DNA from 2 places in the Neobacillus sp. 114 genome. Region 1 is predicted to be linked to the other one. Evidence: a T-box and tRNA genes for the amino acid it is inferred to sense, from the RefSeq annotation. Region 1 holds a T-box; the other holds one or more tRNA genes.
What was found. A T-box is a leader RNA that pairs with one kind of tRNA and senses whether it is charged. The one in region 1 lies ahead of metG (methionine--tRNA ligase), so its partner is inferred to be a tRNA-Met.
Positions count from the first base shown of each region.

Region 2: it has a tRNA-Met gene. The T-box ahead of metG (methionine--tRNA ligase) is inferred to sense a tRNA for this amino acid. The anticodon was not compared.

Region 1 is NZ_CP126144.1:1,238,491-1,242,773, forward strand. It holds gene QNN06_RS06145 (undecaprenyldiphospho-muramoylpentapeptide beta-N-acetylglucosaminyltransferase) at 1-1,035, shown strand, start outside; gene metG (methionine--tRNA ligase) at 1,061-2,695, opposite strand; T-box leader at 2,752-3,024, opposite strand; gene kynB (arylformamidase) at 3,950-4,283, opposite strand, start outside.
Region 2 is NZ_CP126144.1:248,817-253,099, reverse strand. It holds gene tsaD (tRNA (adenosine(37)-N6)-threonylcarbamoyltransferase complex transferase subunit TsaD) at 1-451, opposite strand, end outside; gene rimI (ribosomal protein S18-alanine N-acetyltransferase) at 448-897, opposite strand; gene tsaB (tRNA (adenosine(37)-N6)-threonylcarbamoyltransferase complex dimerization subunit type 1 TsaB) at 916-1,617, opposite strand; gene tsaE (tRNA (adenosine(37)-N6)-threonylcarbamoyltransferase complex ATPase subunit type 1 TsaE) at 1,614-2,069, opposite strand; tRNA gene QNN06_RS01370 (tRNA-Asp) at 2,233-2,309, opposite strand; tRNA gene QNN06_RS01365 (tRNA-Met) at 2,313-2,386, opposite strand; rRNA gene rrf (5S ribosomal RNA) at 2,416-2,532, opposite strand; rRNA gene QNN06_RS01355 (23S ribosomal RNA) at 2,617-4,283, opposite strand, start outside.

The sequences.
Region 1 (4,283 bases):
GGGGGTACCGCAGGCCATGTTACACCAAATCTCGCCATCATCAGTGAGATAAGAAATGACTGGGATATAAAATATATTGGCTCCAAAAAGGGCATTGAAAAGGAATTAATTGAAAAAATCGGAGTCCCGTATTATGGAATAAGCAGCGGGAAGCTGAGAAGGTATATTGATTTTGAAAATGTTAAGGATATCTTCCGAGTGTTGAAGGGCTGCCTAGAGGCAAGAAGGGTTTTGAAAAAATTAAAGCCCGATTTGGTGTTTTCGAAAGGTGGATTTGTGTCTGTTCCGGTCATAATTGCAGCCAGTTCTTTAAAAATCCCGATCTTTATCCATGAAAGTGATATGACTCCGGGTCTGGCGAATAAGATTTCCCAACGGTTTGCGAACAAAATCTTTACATCCTTTGAAGAGACGGAAAAATACTTTCCGAAAGGTAAAGTGAAGGCCATTGGCTCACCAATAAGGAAGGAAATTTTAGAGGGCTCGGCGGACAAAGGGAAACGCTCCCTAGGATTCCATGGCGGCCGGCCGATTCTGACCATTATGGGTGGAAGCCTGGGGGCAAGAAAGATCAATGAGGCAGTAAGAGGCTCGCTAAAAGAGCTGACGGTAAAGTACCAAATTGCTCATTTGTGTGGGAAAAATAATCTTGATCCCAGCCTTGAAGGCGTTCCAGGGTACAAGCAATTTGAATATGTACATGAAGAGCTCTCGGATATTTTAGCAGCAACAGACCTGGTGATTACAAGGGGAGGCTCCAATGCCATTTTTGAATTTTTGGCATTAAATATCCCGATGTTAATTATTCCACTCGGTCTGCAGCAAAGCAGGGGCGACCAGATTTTAAATGCAAAAGCCTTTGCGCAAAAAGGATTCTCCTTCACCCTTGAAGAAGAACAATTAACTAGTGAATCGCTTTTGAAACATCTGGAAGAGCTTGACCAAAAAAGTGCGGAGATCCGCCAGAATATGAAGCGTTCACAGCAAGGGGAAGCCCTGCAGACGCTGGTTACGGAAATCAATAAATATAGATAAAAAAAGCTAGCGAAGGCTAGCTTTTTTAATTGGATTGGGTATTTAATTTTTCTAATTCATCTTGAATTGCCTTCACGTCAATTCGTTCAAATAATGGCTTCACTCCAGTAATTTTGTCCGGGACAGAATCGGTAGATTCCCATGTAAACTCGGAACGAGCAAACATCTGATTGACCTCTTTGCTGGAGAACGGCAAAAACGGTGCTAATAATTGCGCTAAATTCAATATGACGATCGTACAATTGAAAATGGTTTGGTCGCATTCGCTTTTATTTTCAGCAATTTGTTTCCATGGCTTTTGTTCGTCAAAATATTTATTCGTTAATCGGACGAGAATGAAAACCTCTTCTAATGCCTGTTTGAAATGCCCGCCTTCAATACTCTTACCAACCGTCTGATAGGCCTTTTTTATTTTGGCGTGAATATCAGGTTTAATAGAACCAATTGGTATATGGCCTCCGTAATATTTTTCAATAAACTTCAACGTCCTATTGACCAGGTTCCCATACCCGCCAAGCAACTCGGAGTTGTGGCTATAAATAAATTCCCTCCAAGAAAAATCAGTATCCCGATTCTCAGGGGCGTTTATTGTTAAAAAATAACGAAGCGAATCGGGATGGTATTTTTCCAATATGTCCGGCACCCAAACAGCCCAATTGCGGCTGGTCGAAATCTTTTTCTTTTCAAGCGTTAAATATTCATTCGAAACAATATGGTCAGGAAGCTTTTTGTTTTGAATGCCTAGTAAAATCGCTGGCCAAATGATGCTATGAAAAGGAATATTATCTTTTCCGTGCACATAATAAGAAATGGCGTCCTCACTCCAAAATTTTGAATCGTTTTTTCCGGAATCCAAGGCCCATTTTTTGCTGGCGGAATAATACCCCGAGACTGCCTCAATCCAAACATAGATTTTTTTCTCTTCATATCCTTTTACGGGTACGCTGATTCCCACAGGTAAATCTCTGGATACAGCTCGGTCTTGCAGTCCTTCGTTGATATATCTTTCTGTTAATTGGATAGCATTCTGCCGCCAGGCAGCATTCTTTTTAGCTCTGGAAACCAAGTTTGTGAGCGGTTCTTTGAATTTTGTTAATGAAAAATAGAAGTGCTCCGTTTGCCTGATGGCCGGAGTATTCCCGCATAGCTTGCACTTTTTCTCTAATAGGTCGATTGGGTCCAGCATGGTGGAGCAATAATCACATTGGTCGCCGCGTGATGGCTGACCGCAATTGGGACAAATCCCCTCGACGTATCGGTCAGGAAGAAACTGCTCGCAGGATTCACAATACGTTTGCTCGATTTCTTTTTTATAAATATAGCCATTGTTGATGAGATCCAAGAAAATTTGCTGAACCGTTTTATGGTGGTGCTCTGAATCTGTTCTCGTGTAGCAATCGTATGAAAATCCTAGCCTTTTAAAATTGTCGTCGAACTCGTTATGGTAGCGGTCGGCAATTTCCTTTGGGGAAACACCTTCCTGTTTGGCGCGGATAGCAATCGGTGTCCCGTTGCAGTCACTTCCAGAAACGTACAATACATTTTCTCCTCGTTGCCGATAGTAACGGGCCAAAATATCGCCCGGCAAAAGGCTTGCGATATGACCGAGATGCAGCGATCCATTCGCATACGGCCATGCTCCTCCAATAAATACATTCATTTCAATTACCTCCTTTTTTGAAAAACAAAAAACCCCGCCCTTATCCATAGAAAATAGATAAGGACGGGGTTATATTAATATCCCGTGGTACCACCTTAATTTACTAACTGCTCACGCAATCAGTCTCTGCAAGTACGGAACGTTGATGTTCGATACTGTGGTTTTGATAACGAGTACCAACTCTCGCCGCAGCCTACTAGTTACAGGGAGTAACGTTCAGGACGGAGCTCAGAGGCCATTGTTCAAATGAGTCACTTTGCTTCTTTTCAGCTCCCGAAGCTCTCTGGTGAAAGTATCGTCATTTTACTTTTCCTCATCATCGCTTATGATGAATATATTGGATTTATTATAAAGGGTAAATTTTTCAAAATCAATGAATATTTGAAAATGGGCTTTAAGTATTGAACGGGAAAAACAAAGCCTGCTATTTTGCCCGAAACGTGAAATTTTTGAGTGGAACGGTAAAAATAAGGCCTCTATTTTGCCCGAAGCATGAAAATTTTGAGTGGAACGGTAAAAATAAGGCCGCTATTTTGCCCGAAACATGAAAATTTTGAGTAGAACGGTAAAAATAAGGCCGCTATTTTGCCCGAAACATGAAAATTTTGAGTGGAACGGTAAAAATAAGGCATCTATTTTGCCCGAAGCATGAAATTTTGAGTGGAACGGTAAAAATAAGGCATCTATTTTGCCCGAAACATGAAAATTTTGAGTAGAACGGTAAAAATATAAGGCCGCTATTTTGCCCGAAACATGAAAATTTTGAGTGGAACGGTAAAAATAAGGCATCTATTTTGCGCGAAGCATGAAAATTTTGAGTGGAACGGTAAAAATAAGGCCGCTATTTTGCCCGAAACATGAAAATTTTGAGTAGAACGGTAAAAATAAGGCCGCTATTTTGCCCGAAACATGAAAATTTTGAGTGGAACGGTAAAAATAAGGCCGCTATTTTGCCCGAAACATGAAAATTTTGAGTAGAACGGTAAAAATATAGCCTGCTATTTTGCCCAAAACCTGAAAATGGATGATGGAACAGGAAAATAAAGCCCGGTATTTTGCCCGAACCTTGAAAATAGAGGCTAGAACGGGAAGAATAAGCCCGCTATTTTGCCCGAACCTTGAAAATGGAGGATGGAACGGTAAAAATAAACCTTCTATTTTTACCTTTTAACAAAAATAAGACTGTTACGGGTAAAAATACCGCAACCCTGCTCACATAAAAGAAAAGACCCTGCCAAACGGCAGGGATTCTTCTTATCTTAATTTCCGAATCACAGCCCGCACCGGACTTCCATCTGCCTCCACCAATGGCAGCGGCAGAGCAGCCAACTCATAATCCCCTGGCTCTACCTCATCCAAGACCAATCCCTCTAAAATATGAATCCCGCAGCGAGTAAGCTCATGGTGAGCGGAAAGCTCTTTACTATCAATAGCGTCCACGGATGGTAAATCGAGTCCAAGCAGTCGTACACCCCTCTCAGAAAGATACGCCGCCAACTCCGGCTCTACCGGGGGAATCAAACTAGGAAACGCACGACGGTCTGACCAAGCATCAGTCCGAATTAAAAGTCGCTCAACGCCTCCCAAA
Region 2 (4,283 bases), 990 kb from region 1:
GATCTTTCATGTAGACAAGCTCCGTATGGCCCCCTGAGACCACTAAAGCCAACAAAGGGAATTTCAGCTCTGTTACCAGCCTGTTTGCATAAATATGACCGGCAATATGATGGACCGGCACAAGCGGTTTATTATGAGCAAACGCAAGTGCTTTGGCGGCATTGACGCCAATTAATAGGGCACCCACCAGACCCGGCCCTTCCGTTACCGCAACGGCATCAATTTCAGTAAATGTTAGATTCGCCTGCTTCAATGCCTCTTCTATCACGATCGTAATCTGTTCAACATGGTGGCGTGAGGCAATTTCCGGAACGACCCCGCCAAACCGTTTATGACTTTCGATCTGCGAGGCAACCACATTGGCCGTTATCTCTCGGCCATTTTTGATAATTGCCACCGCCGTTTCATCACAGCTTGTTTCAATTCCTAATATCAACTGATCATTTTTCATAAATTCACCCACATTACCAGCGCATCCTCCAAATTATCTGAGTAATAATTTTTCCGAATTCCGCCATTTTGAAACCCTAGTTTGCGATAAAGAGACTGAGCGATATGATTCGTTACCCTTACCTCTAATGTCATGCTTCTTGCACCCCTCTCCTGGCAGACGGATATCAGCTTTCGCATCATCATCTCTCCAAGCTTTTTGCCGCGGTACTCAGGAAGAATCGCGACATTCGTCACATGACCTTCATCAATTACAACCCAGACTCCACAATAGCCAATAATTTTATTTTCATGTTCGAGGACGATATAAACAGCAAAGTTATTATTGTGCATCTCATTATAAAATGCTTCCCTGCTCCACGGGGTTGTAAATGATGCATGCTCAACCTCTAATACTTGATCGATATCCTCTTCCCTCATGTAACGAAAAACATAAGAATCTTCCATCTTTCTCTATCCTTATCTTTATAAAGTTTTCCCTTGCGCCTCTAACCACTTTGCTTCCGCTTCTGCTAACCGAATGTAATTAGGGACAAAGGTGTGTACGTCTTCCCCTTGTTTGTCTTTTCCCAGCATGGCCAGCTCGGATGGACGGGGATTGTTTTCTGTTATGCTTGAAAAAACGGCCTGAGAACCTAGTTTCTCTGTTATTCTTTCACGGTGAATAGACAAATCATTGCCGACAAATAGAACCGGTTTGTCCAATTCGGATAACTTCCCTGCCCAGTCAACCGCCATTGTTAGTTGGTCCGGCTCAATTACTTTTAGCTCTCCATTCTCGACTTGATACAGACTTGTATAAACCTGTCCCCGTCTCGCATCGAATATCGGGGAAATAAGCCCGTCAAAATATCGACCTGGCCCTGCTGCCAGAATTTCAAGGCTTGATATTCCAACAAGTGGAATGTTTAAAGTCCATGCCAGCGTTTTTGCTATCGTAACGCCGATTCTAACACCGGTATAAGATCCTGGGCCTTTAGCTACTACAATTTTCGTTAAATTGGACGGCACCCTTTCACAATCCTTCATTAACGTCTGAATGGCAGGCATAATCCGGACAGAATGGTTCTTTTTCAAATTTGTTATATACTCGCCAAGTACTTCCTTCTCTTCTAAAAGCGCGACTCCTAAAGCATAATTAGAAGTATCAATTGCTAAAATGGTCATGCCAAAATCTCCTTACATAATTGCTCATACCGCTCACCTTTTGGTACCAATACAAATCTTCTATGGTCTTCCCGCTCGCGATATAAATAAATAGTCAGCAGTTCCCCTGGCAGCTGGTCTTCAATTAAATGTGCCCACTCAACCACTGAAACCCCATCGCCTTCAAAATATTCATCAAATCCCAGGTCTTCCATGGAATCTGCTACCCGATAGACATCCATATGATATAATGGCAGCTTGCCTTTATATTCTTTAATAATCGTAAAAGTTGGACTGTTAACAGTTTTTTTTATATCTAAACCTTTTGCTAAGCCTTGGGTAAAGGTGGTTTTTCCTGCACCCAAATCGCCCTCAAGTGCAATCACATCTCCCGGCTGCAAAAGCTTAGCCAATCTTGTGGCAAAATGTCCAGTTTCCTCCGCATTAGCTGTCTTCCATTCAAATTGGTTCATAGCATCACCTTTTAACCTTACCATATCTATATCTTCATTTTACCTTAATTACGTGCAAAAAAAACCTTAGGAAGGCTCCTAAGGATGTATTTATATATGTATAAAATAAAAATTGGCATAAAAAAAGCCGAAACGTTGTTTCGTGCTAATTTTTACGTATAAATGGCGGTCTGGACGGGACTCGAACCCGCGACCTCCTGCGTGACAGGCAGGCATTCTAACCAACTGAACTACCAGACCAAATTGCGGGGGCAGGATTTGAACCTGCGACCTTCGGGTTATGAGCCCGACGAGCTACCGGACTGCTCCACCCCGCGATAACAATATAATGTGTTAAATTAACACAGCCTGGCAGCGTCCTACTCTCACAGGGACTTGCGTCCCAACTACCATTGGCGCTGAGAAGCTTAACTTCCGTGTTCGGGATGGGAACGGGTGTGACCTTCTCGCCATTACTACCAGACTATTTTTAGAGGTTTTCATTCCCTCAAAACTAGATAATGCAGAAGAAGTATAGTAAAAACGAGTTCGCCTTACTTAATATGACTTGGTTAAGTCCTCGATCAATTAGTATCAGTCAGCTCCACACGTCACCGCGCTTCCACCTCTGACCTATCAACCTGATCATCTTTCAGGGATCTTACTAGCTTGACGCTATGGGAAATCTCATCTCGAGGGGGGCTTCATGCTTAGATGCTTTCAGCACTTATCCCGTCCGCACATAGCTACCCAGCGATGCCTTTGGCAAGACAACTGGTACACCAGCGGTGCGTCCATCCCGGTCCTCTCGTACTAAGGACAGCTCCTCTCAAATTTCCTGCGCCCACGACGGATAGGGACCGAACTGTCTCACGACGTTCTGAACCCAGCTCGCGTACCGCTTTAATGGGCGAACAGCCCAACCCTTGGGACCGACTACAGCCCCAGGATGCGATGAGCCGACATCGAGGTGCCAAACCTCCCCGTCGATGTGGACTCTTGGGGGAGATAAGCCTGTTATCCCCAGGGTAGCTTTTATCCGTTGAGCGATGGCCCTTCCATGCGGAACCACCGGATCACTAAGCCCGACTTTCGTCCCTGCTCGACTTGTAGGTCTCGCAGTCAAGCTCCCTTGTGCCTTTACACTCTGCGAATGATTTCCAACCATTCTGAGGGAACCTTTGGGCGCCTCCGTTACATTTTAGGAGGCGACCGCCCCAGTCAAACTGCCCACCTGACACTGTCTCCCACCCCGATAAGGGGTGCGGGTTAGAATTTCAATACAGCCAGGGTAGTATCCCACCGACGCCTCCACCGAAGCTGGCGCTCCGGCTTCTCAGGCTCCTACCTATCCTGTACAAGCTGTACCAAAATTCAATATCAGGCTACAGTAAAGCTCCATGGGGTCTTTCCGTCCTGTCGCGGGTAACCTGCATCTTCACAGGTACTATAATTTCACCGAGTCTCTCGTTGAGACAGTGCCCAGATCGTTACGCCTTTCGTGCGGGTCGGAACTTACCCGACAAGGAATTTCGCTACCTTAGGACCGTTATAGTTACGGCCGCCGTTTACTGGGGCTTCGATTCAGAGCTTCGCTTGCGCTAACCCCTCCTCTTAACCTTCCAGCACCGGGCAGGCGTCAGCCCCTATACTTCGCCTTGCGGCTTTGCAGAGACCTGTGTTTTTGCTAAACAGTCGCCTGGGCCTATTCACTGCGGCTCTTCGGGGCTATTCACCCCAAAAAGCACCCCTTCTCCCGAAGTTACGGGGTCATTTTGCCGAGTTCCTTAACGAGAGTTCTCTCGCTCACCTTAGGATTCTCTCCTCGCCTACCTGTGTCGGTTTGCGGTACGGGCACCTTTTATCTCGCTAGAGGCTTTTCTTGGCAGTGTGGAATCAGGAACTTCGGTACTATAATTCCCTCGGCATCACAGCTCAGCCTTATGGCAAGCGGATTTTCCTACTTGCCAGCCTAACTGCTTACACGCACATATCCAGCAGTGCGCTTACCCTATCCTCCTGCGTCCCCCCATCACTCAAACGATAAAGAGGTGGTACAGGAATATCAACCTGTTGTCCATCGCCTACGCCTTTCGGCCTCGGCTTAGGTCCCGACTAACCCTGAGCGGACGAGCCTTCCTCAGGAAACCTTAGGCATACGGTGGATGAGATTCTCACTCATCTTTCGCTACTCATACCGGCATTCTCACTTCTAAGCGCTCCACCAGTCCTTAC